One region of the Methylobacterium endophyticum genome, then DNA from elsewhere that is predicted to be linked to it. Evidence: riboswitches for the same ligand, from Rfam matches in the RefSeq annotation. Region 1 holds a riboswitch; each other region holds the start of a gene.
What was found. Region 1 has a riboswitch for cobalamin ahead of ACP56T_RS14190 (CbtB domain-containing protein). Riboswitches for the same ligand answer to the same signal wherever they lie in the genome.
Positions count from the first base shown of each region.

Region 2: it holds a riboswitch for cobalamin, as region 1 does, so the genes downstream of both, ACP56T_RS15550 (TonB-dependent receptor) here and ACP56T_RS14190 (CbtB domain-containing protein) in region 1, are expected to answer to the same signal.
Region 3: it holds a riboswitch for cobalamin, as region 1 does, so the genes downstream of both, ACP56T_RS07655 (TonB-dependent receptor plug domain-containing protein) here and ACP56T_RS14190 (CbtB domain-containing protein) in region 1, are expected to answer to the same signal.

Region 1 is NZ_JBNHES010000012.1:45,217-51,100, reverse strand. It holds gene cobN (cobaltochelatase subunit CobN) at 1-1,509, opposite strand, end outside; gene cobW (cobalamin biosynthesis protein CobW) at 1,523-2,557, opposite strand; gene ACP56T_RS14200 (DUF1636 family protein) at 2,554-2,943, opposite strand; gene ACP56T_RS14195 (CbtA family protein) at 2,936-3,685, opposite strand; gene ACP56T_RS14190 (CbtB domain-containing protein) at 3,716-3,898, opposite strand; cobalamin riboswitch at 3,936-4,129, opposite strand; gene cobU (bifunctional adenosylcobinamide kinase/adenosylcobinamide-phosphate guanylyltransferase) at 4,206-4,727, shown strand; gene cobO (cob(I)yrinic acid a,c-diamide adenosyltransferase) at 4,724-5,338, shown strand; gene ACP56T_RS14175 (cobyric acid synthase) at 5,517-5,884, shown strand, end outside.
Region 2 is NZ_JBNHES010000014.1:28,992-34,875, forward strand. It holds gene ACP56T_RS15540 (class I SAM-dependent methyltransferase) at 1-383, opposite strand, end outside; gene ACP56T_RS15545 (PepSY domain-containing protein) at 491-1,963, opposite strand; gene ACP56T_RS15550 (TonB-dependent receptor) at 1,960-4,131, opposite strand; cobalamin riboswitch at 4,253-4,454, opposite strand; gene ACP56T_RS15555 (efflux RND transporter permease subunit) at 4,547-5,884, opposite strand, start outside.
Region 3 is NZ_JBNHES010000005.1:60,111-65,994, reverse strand. It holds gene ACP56T_RS07655 (TonB-dependent receptor plug domain-containing protein) at 1-1,530, opposite strand, end outside; cobalamin riboswitch at 1,654-1,855, opposite strand; gene ACP56T_RS07650 (Crp/Fnr family transcriptional regulator) at 2,345-3,085, shown strand; gene ACP56T_RS07645 (c-type cytochrome) at 3,092-3,421, opposite strand; gene ACP56T_RS07640 (universal stress protein) at 3,421-4,233, opposite strand; gene ACP56T_RS07635 (hypothetical protein) at 4,334-4,555, opposite strand; gene ACP56T_RS07630 (YdcH family protein) at 4,574-4,819, opposite strand; gene ACP56T_RS07625 (OmpW/AlkL family protein) at 5,030-5,716, opposite strand; gene ACP56T_RS07620 (helix-turn-helix domain-containing protein) at 5,873-5,884, opposite strand, start outside.

The DNA.
Region 1 (5,884 bases):
GTCGGGGTCGTGATAGGCGGTCTTGCGATCGGCCGAGCGGCCCCTGTCCGGTTGCAGGAAGACGCTCATGCTTCCGCTCTCGACCGCGCGGAAGCGGAAGGCGCCGTCCCGGACGAGGGGATCATCCTCCGGCATGCCCCAGGTCTCGGCGACGCTCTCGCGGCAGGCGTCCGGCAGCGTGGCGAACCACCCTTCGTAATCCGCCAGCGGGATCGACAGGGGCGCTTCGCCCTCCGTCAGCGCCGTCATCAGCGCGCGCGGCTCGGTCGGCTCGCCCACGGCGTAGCCGGCATCGGCGAGGTCGCGCAGGATCGCGCAGGCGCTCTCCGGCGTGTCGAGGCCCACCGCGAACCCGGCCCGTCCCCCGCGCGCCGGATAGTCCGACAGCACCATGGCGAGGCGGCGTTCGGCGCGGGGCAGGCTCGCCAGTCGCATCCAGGCCGCCGCCCGGTCGGCCAGGGCGGCGATGCCTTGCGGATAGGGTACGGCCCGGCGCTCGGCGAAGCCTGCGACCTCGGGCGCCTCCTCCTTGAACGAGACGGGGAAGCCCGAGAGCCGCCCGTCGAATTCCGGGAGCGCCACCTGCATGGCGAGATCGGCGGCGTTCATGCCCCGCGCGGAGGCCTCCCACGCCGCTTTGGAGCTTCCCGCGGTGAAAGCCTGGAGCACCGGGCAATCCGCCGCGTCGAGCACGAAGCCGGCATCGTCGCGGGCGGAGAAGGCGGTCGCGGCGACGACGATGCCCGGCCGGCGCGCCGTGACCGCCTCGCGCAGCACGGAAACGGCCTCCGGGTCCTTCAGGCTCGATACCGCGAGGATCACGCTGCCGATGCCGCGCTCGTTCAGGGCGGCGGCGAGGGCCGCCACCGGGGCTGTGTCGCCGCCGAGGACGGCCGAGCGGTAGACGAGGAGGAGCGCATGCGGCGAGCCCGCCTTCGCGAGCGCGGTCTCCAGCGGCACGGGCCCGTCGACGGGGCACCAGGGGAAGGCGCGCGGCAGCTCTCGCGGCGGCTCTGGCGCCTCGCCCCGGCCGATCTCGGCGGCGAGCCGGCGCAGCATCCGGCGCAGGTTCTCCGGCCCTCCGGCGCGGAAATAGCCGTCGAGGACGGGCGCGAGATCGGGCCGGGTGGCGTAGGCGGAAAGGCGCGGGTCGGGCCGGTCGTCTCCGGGGAGCAGCACCAGCGCCACGCCGTTGACCCGCGCCGCGTCCGCCGCCCGCTCGATCCCGTAGCGCCAGTAGTCGAGCCCGCCGAGGCAGCGGATCACGACGATGCGCGCCTTGGCGACGATGGAATCGACATAGAGGTCGACGGACATCGGATGGCGCAGTTTCGCCAGCTTCGCGAGCCGCAGGCTGGGCAGGCCGGGCTCCGCCTCATGCGCACGGGCGACGCCGAACAGATCGGAATCGGTGAAGGAGAGGACGACGATGTCGCCGGGCTCCTGGCCCAGGTCGACCGCCGCCTCGCCCTCGTCGAGGGAGACCGTGTCGACGCGGATCAGGTGCATGGCGCCCCTCCCGCTATCCCGCGAGCGCGGCGGCGACGGCGTCGCGGTCGAAGCCCTTGAGGCCGATCACCACGAGCCGGCCGTCGCGGGGCTCGCCCGCGCGCCACGGCCGGTCGAAATGATGGGTCACGCGGCGCCCGACGCCCTGCACCACGAGGCGCATCGGCTTGCCCTCGACCTCGGCGAAACCCTTGATGCGCAGCACGTCCTTGGTCTCGGCGGCGGCGGTGACGCGGGCCGCGAGATCGGCCGCGGTGATGCCTGCGCGGACGGCCAACGAGACCGTCTCGAAGTCGTCGTGCTCGTGGTCCTCGCCCTCGCCGTGATGCGAGGGGCGGGCGTCCAGATCGTCCTCGGCGGCGGCGCCGAGCCCGAGCAGCACGCGCGGATCGATGCGGCCGTGATCGGTCTCGACCACCTTCACGGCGCGCGGCAGGTGGCCCTCGACATCGGCGCGGACCTTCGCCAGCGCGGCGGCGTCGATCAGGTCGGCCTTGTTGAGCACGACGAGGTCGGCGCAGAGGAGCTGGTCCTCGAACACCTCCTCCAGCGGGTTGTCGTGGTCGACACTCGTATCGGCGGCGCGCTGGGCGGCGAGCGCTTGCGGGTCGTCCGCGAAGGCGCCCGAGGCCACGGCCGGGGCGTCGACCACGGCGACGACCCCGTCCACCGTCACCTTCGAGCGGATCGCCGGCCACTGGAACGCCTGCACCAGGGGCTTGGGCAGGGCGAGGCCGGAGGTCTCGATGAGGATGTGCTCGGGCGGCTCGGCCCGGTCGAGCAGGCTCGTCAGGGCCGGCACGAAGTCGTCGGCGACGGTGCAGCAGATGCAGCCGTTGGGCAATTCGACGATGGACTCCTCGGTGCAGCCCTCGACCCCGCAGGCGGCGAGGAAGGATTTGTCGAAGCCGACATCGCCGAACTCGTTGACGAGGATGGCGATGCGGCGCCCGCCGGCATTCTCGAGCAGATGGCGCACCAGCGTCGTCTTGCCGGCTCCGAGGAAGCCGGTGACGATGGTGCAGGGGATCTTGGCGAGAAGGGTCATTCGGCGGCCTCGGGCATGGGCTGCGGGAGGGGCGGGACGCGGGCGACGACGCCCGACTTGAAGGCTTGCGGCCGGGCCTTCCAGGGCACGATCCCGTCCGGCGTGTCGGCATAGAGGCCGATCCCGTCGAGGATCGTCGCGGCGGAGGTGGCCGGGTCGAGATCGCCGTAGACGTAGGTCCAGCGGCCGGGGGAGGCGACGGCCACGGTGCAGGCGCGCTTGCAGACGGAGAGGCACTCCACCGGCTCGATGCGGATGCCGGCGGCGGGACGCTCCGCCAGCGCCTCGCTCAGGGACGACAGCAGCCTCGCCCCGGCCCTCGGCTCGGAGGCGTCGCCCTCCGCGCGGCAGGTGGTGCAGACATAGAGGGTGACGGGATCAGGCACGGGCGGTCTCACCCGTCGCCGCGCCGAACCGCCGCCAGGTCCAGCCGAAGCCGAGGCCGATCGCCGCCCAGAACACGAAGGAGACCGCCAGCGAGCGGGCTGCGAACTGCGCCGCGAGCCCTGCCGGGAGGGCGGATGCCGTTTCAGCCGCCTCCGGCGCGCCGGCGACGTGCGGCGCCACGATCAGCACGAGCCCGCCGAGGATGGTGATGGGCACGCGCCGGATCAGGATGAGATAGAGCCCCATGGCGGTGGAGAGAGCGGTCATCGCCCACCATGCCTGGCGGGCGGCGAGGGGCGCCGCCTCGCTGCCGGGCAGTTCCGGCGGCAGGCCGAGCGCCGGCGCGAGCGCCACGGCGAGGAAGCCGGCGACGGCGAAGGCGAGCCCGCGCTCCGGCGTCGGCTCGCGGCCGATGGCGACCATCGCGGCGCCGAGCAGCAGCGCGTAGCCCACCGCCCCGACCAGGGTGGCGAGGCCGGTGAAGGCCATGCGCGGCAGGCCGGGCGCGGGTTGCCATTCGGGCTTCGCATCGGCGGGGGCCTGAGCGTGCCCGTGGTCGTGGACCGGGATGACGAGATTCGCGTGGACGATGGCGCGCGAGGGCACAGCCGCATGCGCACCCGTCTCGTAGCGCTCGGCGGCGATGATGAGGGGGGATGTCAGCGCGAGCTGAAGACCCGTCGCGACGACGGCCGCGAAGAAGCCGGCGGCGAGCGCCGCCGACAGAAGCCGGACGATCATGGGAAACCTGCCTGAGGGGAGCGCGTGCGCTCAGTGGCAGGGAAAGTTCTGGGTATGCCGGAAGTCGTGCGCCGCGTTGTGCAGCACGGAGGCCGGCGAGAAGCCCGCCATGAACACCAGCCCGAACCCGAACAGGGCGGCCATGGCGACGGCGGCGAGGCGCTCGCCGGTGCGGGTCTCGATGCGGCCGAGGGTCTGGACGGTGCTGGTCATGTCGAACGTCTCCCGCCGCCCCGCCGGCGGCATCGGTTGTGGAACGCGGGCGACGGCAGGTCTCCTGGCTCGCGGATCGCCGCGCCTGCCGCCTTCCCGGACGCTTCCGGTGGGTGTTGGCAGGAGCTAGCCGCTCACAGTTGCGGGGGCAGCCGCGGAATCCGGGATCGCTCCCGTCACCGCATTCCCTTTTCACCCCGTTGCCGGGGCACCGTCCTCATCGCTTGTAACCTGTCGCCGCGATGCGCACAACGCGGGAAGGGCCGGCCCTTTGACCGGGGCGGCGGCTTTCGGGCAAAGGAGCCGGATGCCTTCCCCCGCTCCCCGGATGACCCTGGTGCTCGGCGGCGCCCGCTCCGGCAAGAGCCGGCACGCCGAGGCGCTGATCGAGGCCCGTCCGGCGCCCTGGCTCTACCTCGCCACCGCCCAGGCCTATGACGACGAGATGCGCGAGCGCATCGCGATCCACCGTGAGCGCCGGTCCGGCGGCTGGATCACGCAGGACGTGCCCCTCCGCCTCCCCGAGGCGGTCTCCGCCGCGCGCGGTCCGGTGCTGGTCGACTGCCTGACCCTCTGGCTCACGAACCTGATCCTGTCGGAGGCCGACGTTCCGGCGGCGTCGCGGGCGCTCGTAGCGGCTTGCGCGGAGGCGCCCGGCCCGCTCGTGCTCGTCGGCAACGAGGTGGGTCTCGGGATCGTGCCCGACAACGCCCTCGCCCGCCGCTTCCGCGACGAGGCGGGGCGGCTCCACCAGGCCCTCGCCGCCGCCGCCGACGCGGTGATCTTCATGGTGGCGGGCCTGCCGATGACCGTGAAGGAGCCCCGATGAGCGAAGATCGAGTTCGGGATGAAGACCGCCATCGCGCCAAGATGGAGAAGCGCAAGGCCGCTCAGGACGCCGAGGTCGCGGGCAAGACCATCGAGAAGGGCCTGCTCATCGTCAACACGGGCCCCGGCAAGGGCAAGACCACGGCATCCCTCGGGCTGATGCTGCGGGCGCTGGGGCGCGGCTGGTGGGTCGCCTGCGTGCAGTTCATCAAGGGCGGCTGGGACACGGGTGAGAGGCATGCCCTCGAACGCTTCGGCACCCAGGTCTCCTGGCACACGCTCGGCGAGGGCTTCACCTGGGAGACGCAGGACAAGGCCCGCGACATCGCCGCCTGCGAGGAGGCCTGGGCCAAGGCCCGCGAGCTCATGGCCGACGAGAGCATCCGGCTCATCGTGCTGGACGAGCTCAACATCGCGCTCCGCTACGGCTATCTCGACCTCGACGCCGTGGTCGCGACCCTCTCCGCCCGGCGGCCGGACCTGCATGTCGTCGTCACCGGCCGAAACGCCAAGCCGGCGCTGATCGAGGCGGCCGATCTCGTCACCGAGATGGGCAACGTGAAGCACCACTTCTCCGCCGGGGTGAAGGCGCAGGAGGGGATCGAGTTTTGACGAGGCGCGTCCGCCGGATCAGGCGCTCCTCCCTCCCCCCTCTGCGGGGGAGGGTGGCCCTCGCGTCGGCGAGGGTCGGGAGAGGGGAGCGCCCTCTCCGGAAAGGTCGCTCCCCTCATCCGACCCGCTTCGCGGGCCACCTTCTCCCGCGAGGGGGAGAAGGAAGGACATTTGCGCCATGACCCGCGCCATCATGATCCAGGGCACCGGCTCGGATGTCGGCAAGTCGCTGATCGTGGCCGGGCTGGCGCGCGCCTTCACGCGGCGGGGCTTGAGGGTGCGGCCGTTCAAGCCGCAGAACATGTCGAACAACGCCGCAGTCACCGCCGATGGCGGCGAGATCGGGCGCGCCCAGGCGCTCCAGGCGCGCGCCGCCGGAGTGGCGCCCTCGGTGCACATGAACCCGGTGCTGCTGAAGCCGCAGAGCGAGATCGGCTCGCAGGTGGTGGTGCAGGGCCGCATGGTCGCGACCGTGAAGGCACGCGACTACCAAGGCTGGAAGCCGCGCCTGATGGAGGCGGTGCGCGACAGCTTCGCGCGCCTTTG
Region 2 (5,884 bases), on a different contig from region 1:
TCGAGGGCGACGACCTCGGCCGCGCCGCGCTTCTCGAACTCGAAGGACCAGAACCCGTCGAAACAGGCGATGTCGAGCACGCGCATTCCGTCCAGCCGGTCCGGCAGCCCGTAGAGGGGCAGGATGTCGCGATGGTCGTAGAACCCCGGCGTGACCACCCCGCCGAGATCGAGGGTGTGATACCAATCGAGCTTCGATACGGCCCGCGACAACTCGTCCTTTGCCGGCTCTACATCGGCGTTGGCGGGAGCGGCCGGTGCGGGCGCACTGGGGCGGCGACGGCGCAAGGCCCCGATGGGCAGGGACAGCTCGAACCCGGCCCGGTTTCCGCTCGCGAACACTGTCGTTCGGACGCCCAGAAGCTCCACGTTCCTTGTCGCCATCGCCCGCCCGCTCCCACGAAATCTGCAATGGCAAGTGGTAGCATGAATTCATACAGCGTCCGCCCGCCGGTCGTGCTCCTCCACGGATCGCGCCTGCGGCAGAATGCTCACGCCGGGCGGGGCCGCCGTGCCGCGCGGGTCCGAAGCCGGCGCCAGCCCATCACCGTGCCCGAGATGGAGACGACGAGCCCTGCCGCGCTGAGCAGCCAGAGCACGATGTCCCAGGCCGGACGGTGCCTCAGCAGCAGGCCGAAATCGAGGGTGTGCAGGCCGTTGAACACCCAGCGGTTGATGCGGCCGGAGCGGTCGAGGCGGTTCAACACCTCGCCCGTGCCCGGATCGACGTGGAACCAGGTCGCGTCGGCATCGTCGAAGACGACGCGGATCACCGGCAGGACGCGCTCGCGATGGTGGGAGTACCAATAGGCGTCCTCCTCCGCGAGCGTCTCGAAGCGGACCGGGGACGCGCTCGGCAGCAGGCGCGGCGCAGCGGCACGGATCGCGGCCGCGAGATCGGATGTCGGCGCGCAACAGCGCTCGCTCCGGCGATCCCGATGCAGCGCGATCGCCTGCGGCCGGCCACCGACGGCGGCGAAGCGCAGCTCCACGACGTCCGAGCCGGCGGCGCGCAGGGCGGAGGGATCGAGGGCGAGCCCCCGCTCCGGCGTGCCGGCATAGCGCTCCAGCATGTCGCGGGGCGGGTTCGGCGAGGAGAACCAGCGGTTCGGGTTCATGGAGAGCCAGCCGCTGACGATGAAGGCGAGCAGGCTCACGCCCCCGACGAGGCCGCCGATGTGATGCCACGCGGCGAGACCGCGATAGGGCGTCGCGGCGCCTGTCGGATAGCGCCGCCGCAGGCGCAGCCGGAGGATGCCGGCGACGAGCCCGGCACCCGCGTTCAGGGCCGCGACGCCCGAGACCCAGAGCACCACGTCGCGCCAGAGATCGGCCTCGGCCCGCAACGGCGTCGGATAGATCCAATGCGTGACGGCGCCGAGCCAGTTCCAGATCCGTTCCGAGCGGGTGGTGTCGAGAGCGATCTCGCCCGTGCGCGCGGAGACGTAGAGCCGCGTATCCTCCGCGTCGCCGAGAGCGATCAGGTGGAAGGGACGCAACGGATCGAAGCGGGCCGTCACCGACCACTGGTCGCGGCCGATCTCCCCGATGAGCGAGGGCGCGGCGGCACGCGGGTCGCGCGCGGCGACGGCGAGGGCCTCCCCGGTGGAGACCGCATCGATCCTCGTGCCGTCGCGCGCCGCAACGGTGCTCCGGCGGCCATCCCAGCCAGTGATCCGGTAGACCGGGCGGCCGGCGAGCATCCCGAGGCGCAGGTCGCGGGGAAGACCGTCGATCCCGGCCGCCGCCAGCGCCGCGCCGGGGCCGATGGCGACCTCGTCCCAGGCGATGGGCGGCAGACCGGCGCGCCGCTCCGTCTCGGTCAGCGAGGGGAAGCCGACATACATCATCACGAGGCCCGACAGGAACCAGGCGACGAAGAGCAAGCCGGTGCCGATACCGAGCCAGCGGTGGCCGAGAAACAGCCACCGCTTCGCCCGCTTGAGGATCGCGCGCCCCCTCACCACGCCACGTTGTAGGCGATCTCGAAGGAGCGCGGCCGGCCGAGCAGCCAGTTCGTGCCGACCCCGTCCACGGCATTGCCGCTGATGGCGTAGACCTTGTCGAAGACGTTGTAGACGCGCAGGCTCAGGCGCGAGTTCGCCGTCACCTGATGGTCGAGGCCGAGATTGACCAGGGTATAGCCCGGCCGCCGGGCGGCGTTGCCGAAGTCGCTATAGACCTGCCCGATATTCTGGAGGCCGATGCGCGCCTCCCAGTCGCGGGCGAAGGCCCAGTTCAGCCAGAGATTGGCGACGCGCTCCGGCACGTCGATGGGCTGGTTGCCGGCATAGGACACCGCGACGCCGCCCACGTTCTGGGTGAAGGCATCGTATTGCGCATGCAGCAGGGCGATGTTGCCGTCGATGCGCCAGCCTGCCGGCAGGTGGAGCGAGAGCGCCGCCTCGACGCCTTCGGAGGATTGCTGGCCGACCTGGGTCGAGAATTGCGGCGAGCCGGGAATGGCCGAGATCAGGTTGTCCTTCACGATCCTGTAGCCGGCAATTGTCCATTCGAGGCCGCCCGAGAAGGCGAGCCCCTTGGCGCCGACCTCGACCTGACGCCCGGTCGAGAGCTTGAAGGTCGACAGCGATTGCGACAGCGAGATCAGGCTGCCCACCGGATCGGTCGCGGTGGCGTATTGCACGTAGAGCGAGGTATCGGGCGTCGCGGCGAAGACCAACCCGAAGCGGTAGCCTAGCCCCTGGAACGACTTCTCGAAGGCGGCGCCCGTCTGGAGGTTGTTGCGCTGAAGATTCGAGGCGTCGAAGCGCACGCCCGTGAGGAAGGAGAGCCGGTCGGTGAGGATCAGCCGGTCCTCGGCGAAGACGGAGGCCTGGTTGGTCTGCGTCGCGTAGGCCGGAATCGCGCGCCCGTTCTGCGGAAACAGGCCGGGATCGTAGCCCATCGCCGGCACGCTGGTGCTGGTATCGAAATAGAAGTTGTTGGTGTGGCGGAAATCGACATGGTTCACGTCGAAGCCGGCCGAGAACTCGTTGCGCAGGCCGAAGACGTTGCCCTTGACGGTCGCGTCGAAGCGGTTCCCGATCTGCTCCTGCTGGTGGTAGATCTCGAGATAGTCCGAGCGGTCGATCAGCCCCGTGCCGCGATTGAAGGCGTATTGCTCCACGTCGAGCCAGTGGCGTCGGCTCTGCAAGCGGTAGGCGGTGTTGCGGATGGTGACATCGGCAGTGGGCGTCCACTCGGCCTTGAGCTGGGTCCAGTTGTCGGCCCATGTCACCTTGGCGTCGCGGACATTGTAGTTGTTGAAGCGCAGCGCATTCAGGATGCGCCCCTCGACCAGCGGCGAGCCCCAGTAGCGGGCCGGCTCCTGGTAGCCGAGATCGTGCGAGAGGGTGAAGGCGAGGTCGGGGGTCGCCTGGAGCAGCAGCGCGCCGGAGACCGCGAGGTTGCGGAAATCGCCCTCCGGCCGCATCCAGCCATCCGAGCGGTTGCCGCTGACATTGAGACGATAGGCGATGGATTCGCCGATGGGGCCGCCGGAATCGAAGGCGAGCCGCGCGGTGCCGTCCGAGCCGATGGCGGCGCGCGCTGCGTTGATGGGGATGAAGCTCGGCTTCTTGGTCACGACGTTGACGACGCCGCCGATGGCGCCGTCCCCGTAGAGCACGGAGGCCGGCCCGCGCAGCACCTCGATCCGCTCGATGTTCCAGGTGTCGAAGGGGAAGGTGACGGTGCCGGCGCCCACGAACAGGCGGGTGCCGTCGTAGAGCTGCTGGATCGAGTTCGGCCCGGCGAAGCCCCGGCTCGCAAAGGCGCCGTTGCCGTTGCCGGGAGCGGCGATGGTGGTGATGCCGGTGGCGTTCTCGGTGACGGCCTCCTGCACGGTGTTCTGGCCGCGCAGCCGCGCGGTCTCGCCGGCGATCACGTCGACGCTGGCCGGGGTCTCCAGCGGCGTCAGGCCGAGGCGGCTCGCGCCCCGGTCGGGGGTGCGCAGGTTGAGCCCGACCGGATCGGCGCGGGTGAGGCTGACGCCGCCGCCACGGCCCTCGACGGAGAGCTGGTCGAGGACGACGCCGTCCTGGGCCGGCTCGGCCTGGGCGGCGGCGGGGAGGAGCAGGCAGAGCGCGCACAGGCTCGCGCTGTGCGACAGGTTCGAAAGGCGGGACACGGGATGGGCCTCGGGCAACGGCAGTGGCACGTCACCGCGAACGAGGCCGGATCACACGGGATGCACGCAGGCAGCCGGGCGCTTCGACACCCGCCAGGACACCCCGCCCGACGCGTTTCGCGTGTGACCACGACTGACGGCAGGTCTCCTGGCTCGCGGGTCGCTGCCCTCTCACCGTCTTCCCGGACGAGGCTCGTCCAGTGACACGGGTGGCGGAGGGCTCGCCGCTTACAGTTGCGGGGGCAGCCGCGGCATCGGGGCAAAACCCCTCACCGCGTTCCCTTTTGATCCTCTCGCGAGGAACCGTCGCCCTCACGGTAGGAGGCGGGTGGCGGCCGCGTCAATCGGCCCGAGCACGCGGCCGTGGGTTGTGGCGCGCCGAGCACAATCGGGAAACACGCGCCCCGGCGGCTCCCTACTCCGCCGCGACGCGGGGCGGCCGATAGGCGGGGGGATGCTCGTCATTGGCCGGATCGCCGACGCGCGTGAAATCCGGCTCGCCGTCCGGCTCGTCGCGGGCACCGACGAAGCGCGAAAAGAGCCGCACGAACAGGCGCGAGAGGTCGTCCATCAGCACGAAGAAGGCCGGCACGAAAAGCAGCGACAGGCCCGTCGAGACGATCAGCCCGCCGATCACCGCGATCGCCATGGGCGCGCGGAACTCGCCGCCGATGCCGAGCGCCATGGCGGAGGGCACCATGCCGGCGGCCATGGCGATGGTGGTCATCACGATGGGCCGCGCGCGTTTGCGGCCGGCATCCACGATTGCCGTGGCCCGGTCGACGCCGGCGCGCATCTCCTCCACGGCGAAGTCGACCAGCATGATCGCGTTCTTCGTCACCACGCCCATGAGCATGAGGATGCCGATGACGACGGGCATCGAGATCGGCTTGTTGAAGATCAGCAGGCCGAGGATGGCGCCGCCGATGGAGAGCGGCAGCGAGAACAGGATCGTCATCGGCTGGAGGAAGTTGCCGAAGAGCAGCACCAGCACGCCCGTGACCATCATCAGCCCGGCGCCGATGGCGAGCGCGAAGCCCTCGAAGACCTCGCCCATCACCTCGGCATCGCCCGTCTGGCTGATGGTGACGCCGGGGGGCAGGTTCCTGGCAGCCGGCAGGGCCATCACGCTGGCGATGAGCGAACCCAGCGCGTCCGAGCCCCGCATATCCGCCTCGATGGCGACGCGCACGGAGCGGTCGTAGCGGTCGATGGCGGTGGGGCCCTGGCCGAGGGTGAGGTCGGCGACGGTGGAGAGCGGCACGGCGGCGCCCCCCTTCACCGGGACCTTCATGGTCTCGATCTCGGAGAGATGCCCGCGCATGCTCTCCGGCAGTTGCACCCGGATCGGCACCTGCCGGTCGCGCGCGTTGAACTTGGCGAGGTTGGCGCCGATGTCGCCGATGGTGCCGACGCGGACCGTCTCCGCGATCAGGTCCGTCGAGACACCGAGATCGGCGGCGACGCCGGCTTTCGGCGTGATGCGGATCTCGGTGCGGTCGAGGGGCGCCGTCGAGATGACGTTGACGAGATGGGGCACGCCGGCCGCCTCGCGCTGGAGACGCGCCGCGACATCGGCCACCACCGCCTTGTCGGGCCCGGCAATGATGAGGGCGAGGTCGCGCTGGCCGCCCTCGCGGAGCGCCCAGAAGCGGATGTCCGGCTCCTGGCGCAGGATCTCGCCGACCTCGACATCGACCTGCTTCTGGGTGCGGTGGCGCTCGTTCTTGGGCGTCAGGTTGATGGTGAGGCT
Region 3 (5,884 bases), on a different contig from region 1:
CAGGTTCCTGAAGTCGTTGCGGTAGTAGGTCGCGCCGACGAGGATTCGATCCCCCAGCGGCTGCTCGATGCCGGCATCGTAGCCGAGGCTCTCCTCCGGCTTCAGGTTCGGGTTGGCGAAGAAGTTGAAGGCCGGGAAGCTCTGGTAGAGCTGGCTCAGCGTCGGTGCCTTGAAGCCGGTGCCGACGCTGCCCTTGATGCGCGTGTCGGTGAAGGGAAGGATGTAGCTCGGCGCCACGCGGAAGGTGGTGGCCGGGCCGAACGCGTCGTTCTCGTCGTGGCGGATATTGGCGACGAGCGCCGCCCGCTCGAAGGGCGTGAGCTGTGCCTCCGCGTATCCCGCGGTGTTGCCGTTCTTCGCCTTGAGGTTGCCGCTGCCGAACGGGTTCGGATCGGCGGTGGACAGGCTCTCGTCGTCCCGCTGCGCGCCGAACAGCACGAGGTTGCCGGGGGAGAGCTGGTAGTCGCCGCGATACTCGTAGCGGGTGCGCTCGCCGAGCCCGGTGGTCGGCAGCGGGTTGAAGGGGTCGTAGGCGTTCGAGACCTGGCGGTTGAACAGGTTCGAGTAGTTGACCGCGAAGAGGTTGTGGAAGCCGGCGAACGGCGTCCACTCGGCCTCGTTGCGGGAGAAGACCTGCTGCACGTCGGCTTGGCCCCGCAGGCCGCCGATCGTGACGGGGAAGGTGTTGTAGTCGTCGGTCGAGATCAGTAGCTTCGAGTTGACGAAGCGCGTGATGGAGTTGACGCGGAAGCTGTCGGTGAACTGGTAGCCGAACCGCGCCGAGACGGTTTCGTTGTCGTAATAGTTCGGGTGGATCGCCGTGCCGGGCGCGAGCAGATAGCCGGGCGTCACCGGGGTCGCGGCGGCCCGCAGGTGCTGCACCGACACCGAATAATCGAACCCGTCCTGCGCGCCGCTGATCCGGCCGCTCTGGTTGAAGGTGCCGAACGAGCCGCCCTCGACCCGCAGGCTCGCCTTGGCTGGCCCTTCGCCGCGCTTCGTCGTGAAGGAGACCACGCCGCCGATGGCGTCCGAGCCGTAGAGCCCGCTCTGGGGCCCGCGCAGCACCTCGATGCGCGACAGATCCTCGGTCAGGAGCTGGCCGAAATCGAAGGAGCCGTTGGGATTCGAGGGATCGGTGGCGTCGATGCCGTCGATCAGCACCTTCACATGGTTCGAGTTCGCGCCTCGAATGAACACCGAGGTCTGGCCGCCGGGCCCGCCGGTCTGCACGACGTTGAGGCCGGGCACCTGCTGGAGCGCATCGGGAGCGGTGCGGCGCTGCTGGGCCTCCAGGGTCTCGGCGGTGAGCACGGTGACGCTCGATCCGGTGAGCGCGATCGGGGTCGGCACGCCTGTGGCGCTCACGGAAAGCTCGGAGAGCGAGACCGCCGCCGCGGTCCCGAGGGGCGTCGCCGCGAAGGGGGCCGCGCTCTGCTGCGCGAGAGCGGGACACGAGAGCAGCAGGCAGGTGCCCGCGCAGGACAGCGCCAGCGCTCGCGGGAGCGCGGATCGAGAGGGAGAAATCACGGACAACGAGCCTCGGGCAACGGCAGTGGCACGTCACCGCGAACGAGGCCGGACCACACGGGATGCACGACGGCAGCCGGGCGCTTCGACACCCGCCAGGACACCCCGCCCGACGCGTTTCGCGTGTGACCACGACTGACGGCAGGTCTCCTGGCTCGCGGGTCGCTGCCCTCTCACCGTCTTCCCGGACGAGGCTCGTCCAGTGACACGGGTGGCGGAGGGCTCGCCGCTTACAGTTGCGGGGGCAGCCGCGGCATCGGAGCAAAACCCCTCACCGCGTTCCCTTTTGATCCTCTCGCGAGGAACCGTCGCCCTCACGGTAGGAGGCGGCCGCCCCCCGAGTCAACGCGGCCGCCGCGATCCGGCGCGGATGTGCCCGAGCGGTCACATCCGGCGGGCGGTCCCGACGATCACCCTGCGCGACAGGCCGCGATCCGGTGATGGAGCCCGTTCTCGGAGAGCGACCGCACGAGGTCGGCCATGTCGGCGTCGACGGCGGCCGCGCTCTCGATCTGAGGGGTCATGGCCTCCTCCAGGGGCCCCGGCGGGACCGTTGCCTCCACCCTGCCGCCGCTCGCCAGCTCCGTTCAGCTGTCGTCGGCGGCCGTTCGAGGCGGGACACCGTTTCGTAGCCCGTCCCGGCCTTCGACCTCGGGCTGGTGGCGCGCGCGCTCGGCTCGGTGCCGTCCCGTGCCCCCCGGTCATCACCTTGCGGTGGATCAATGCGCCGCGCCCGGCCCGGTCCATCCTCGGCGCCGGACGGGAGCCGGCCGGATGGCGGGCTGTGCCGTCCGCTTCCCCGGAGGAGGCTTCCATGCCGGTCGACACGGGCGCGGGCGAGAGGCTTGCCCACGCGTGCCATCACAAGCGTCAGGCGGAGAGCTGCGGCGAGTGCGGCGCGCGGCTGGCCGGAATCTGTTCCGTGCTGACGCCGGCCGAACTCGGCGATCTGGAGGCGCTGAGCCAGCACCTCACCCTCGACAAGGGCCAGACCCTGTTCGGGCAGGACGAGCCGGCCTGTTCGGTCTTCAACGTCATCGAGGGGACGCTGCGCCTCGTCCGCCTGCTCCCGGACGGCCGGCGTCAGGTCATGGGCTTCGCGCTGCCGGGGGACTTCCTGGGCCTCGTCCCGCAGGTGCGCCACCCGGTCTCCGCCGAGGCGCTCGGCCCGGTGCGGACCTGCCGCTTCGGCCGCCAGGACTTCGCCGCCCTGGTCGAGTCGAAGCCCCATCTGCTCAGGAGCCTGTACGAGCGGGCCGGCTACGAGCTGGCGCTCGCGCAGGACCAGATGCTTCTCCTCGGGCGCCGCACGGCCGAGGAGAAGGTGGCGGCGTTCCTGCTGTCGCTGCGGGCCCGCTTCGCGCGTGCCGGGCACAGCTCCGTCACGGTCGAGCTGCCGATGGGCCGGCAGGACATGGCCGACCATCTCGGGCTGACCATGGAGACGGTGAGCCGGATGCTGTCCCGGCTCGACCGCGCCGATACCCTGCTGCTCGTGCCGGGGGGCGTGCGCCTACTCGACCTCGACCGGCTGGAAGCCCTCGCCGCCGGCTGAGGGCCCTCAGCTCTCCAGCGATTTCAGGTAGGCGATGATCGCCTCCGCCTCGTCCGGGTCGAACCTGAACTCTGGCATCGAGGGATGGCCCGTGCGGATGCCCTCGGTCAGCGCCTCCTCGAGATTCTCGACGGGATAGCGCTCGTGGAGGGTGCGGAAGGGAGGAGCCTGCCGCAGCGGGCTCGTCCCGGTCCTGCCGACGGCGTGGCAGCGGGCGCATTGCGCGCGCGTCAGCGTCCGGCCGCGCTCGACCTTCCTGTCCCAGGCGGCGGCCGGCGCGACATGGAGGAGAGGCAGGAGCGCCAGCGCTCCCGCCATGACCGTGAGGCGGCGCATCAATGGCTCATCAGGCAGCAGAAGGGGGACACTTGCAGGATGTCGCGCGTCACCCCGCCGAACAGCCATTCGTGCAGCCGGGAGCGGCCGTAGCCGCCCATCACCACGAGGTCCGCGTCCTGGCGGTTGGCGAAGCGCAGGATCTCCTCGGCGATCGCCCCCGCGGCGGCGTCGAGGAAGTGGGTGGTGACATGCGCGCCGTGGCGGGCCAGCAGCTCGGAGACCTCCTCGGCCCCCTCGAAGCGGGCGTCGGCGCCGGCGCTCACCACGAAGACCTGATCGGCGCGCGCGACGAACGGCAGGGCGGCGGTGACGGCGCGGCGCGACTCGGGCGCGTCCTTCCAGGCGACGACGATGCGCGCGGCCTTGAGCCGCTCCAGACCCGGCGGGGCCACCAGCACCGGCCGGCCGACCTCCATCAGCACCGTGCCGGGATCGGCGGCCATCTCCCTCGCCCCGCCCTCCGCCGGGTTGCGCCCGACGACGACGAGATCGGCGCCGCGCGCCTGCTGGACCAGGAAGGCTTCCGCCCCGGCCTCGGCCTGCCGCCAACCGGTCCGGGCGGCCGGGGCGACGTTGTGGTCGAAGATCTCCTTCGCCTGGTCGAGCTCGGCCGCGAGCTTGGCCCGCTCCTCGTCGTAGGCGGCCTGGGCCGCCTCGATGTTGTCGGCGGGGCCCGGTCCCGGAATCCGGCGGGCGGCGATGCCCGTGAGGGCCGCCTCGAACCGGTCGGCGAGATCGGCGGCGAGACGGACGCGGTGCGCGGCCGCCCGTCCCGAATCGACGGATACCATGATGCTGGCGATGGACATGGCGCGGCTCCTGTATCGATGAGGTCGAGGATGCCGGGACAGCTTCCCCGAACGGCGCGGCCCCGGCCTTGATCCAGCGCAATCGGAAGCCACGCGCGGCTCAGGCGAAGCAGCCCACCTGCAAGTCCTCGATCAGGTCCAGCAGGGCGTCCGGATGGTCGGGGTCCGTGCCGCCGGGCTCGTCGCCGCTCTCGGCGAGGGCGGCCTCCCACGCCCCGCCGCCCGGCCGGTGGCCGTCCGCGCGGTCGAGCGGAAGATCGAACCAGAGCGTTCCCCAGAGCGCGAGCCACGCGTCCGCCGGGGCGGGATGAGGATGTGGCATGGCCTGCGATCCCTTCGTTCAGACGGCCTGCGCCTCGAGCGCGCGGGAGACCTCGTCCTTGAGGTGCAGGCGCTCGCGGCGCAGCGTACGCTCGGTGGACTCCGAGACCGGCTCGATGCGCTCCTCCATGCGGTGAAGGGCGCGATTGACCGTATGGTAGCGCTCGACCAGGGCGGCGAAGCGCTGATCCGCCAGCTTGAGCGCCTGGATGCGCTCGGCCTGCGCCGGGAACTCCTCGGCGAGCTCGTGGGGGACGTGGGACATCGGGGCTCCTCTCCCTCGTGGCCGGGCCGCCGATCCGGCGGACCGCTCGCGCGGCCCGTCTCGATCCGGCGCCCGCGTGAGGGAGTGTCCGCCTTCGCGGGGAGCGCCTCCTTGATCCAGCGCAAGGAGGGCGAGACGGGGCCGTGTCCGCAAACGCGTCGGCCCGCGCGGGTGCCTGCGCGGGCCGTTCTCGGGATGCTGCCGGGATTCTCAGAACTTGTAGGTGATGCCGGCGCCCGCGATCCACGGATCGATGTCGACGCGGCCCCGGATCACGCCGGCGTTCAGCTTCACCTTGGTGTCGAGGAAGAGCTTCTTCACGTCGACGTTGAGGCCCCAGTGATCGTCGAGCATGTAGTCGAAGCCGGCCTGGAGGGCGGGCGCGACGCTGCTCGAGAGGCGGAAGCCGTTGAAGCCGCCGCGCTCCTTCTCGCCGAAGAAGACCGAGTAGTTCACGCCCGCGCCGACATACGGCTTGAAGCGGCCGAACCCGTCGAAATGGTATTGCAGGGTGAGCGTGGGCGGCAGGATCCAGGTCGTGCCGATGCGGGTGCCGGCCAGCGTCCCGGAGCCCTGGATGCCGTGCCGCGTCACGCCGAGGATCAGCTCGGCGGCGATGTTCTTGGTCAGGAAGTAGGAGATGTCGAGCTCGGGGATCGCCGAATCGGTGATGGCCACCCCCGCTCCCGTGAGCGGCCTGCCGGCGGCCGAGAGGCGCGCGCCCGGATCGGGCAGGACGCCGAGGGCGCGCACGCGCACCAGCCAGGGCGACCAGGTGGGCAGCGTCAGGTCCGGCGCCGGGGGCGCGGCCGGGGACGGGAGATCGGCCGAAAGGGCCGCTTGCGTGCCGAGGCCGAGCGCTGCTGCGGTGGCGATGGCGATGAGCTTTCTGGACATGGGTGCCGTTCGATCCGGAGTTTCGTGGAGGGAGGCCGCGGGAGCCGACCCGATCCATCAAGGCCCTCGACTTCCGGGCGTCCTTGATCGGGATCAAATTGCCGAGCTTGCTCGGACGGGGAGATTCCGACTGGTGCGGGCCGGCAACGATCCCCCTCAGCCGGCGAG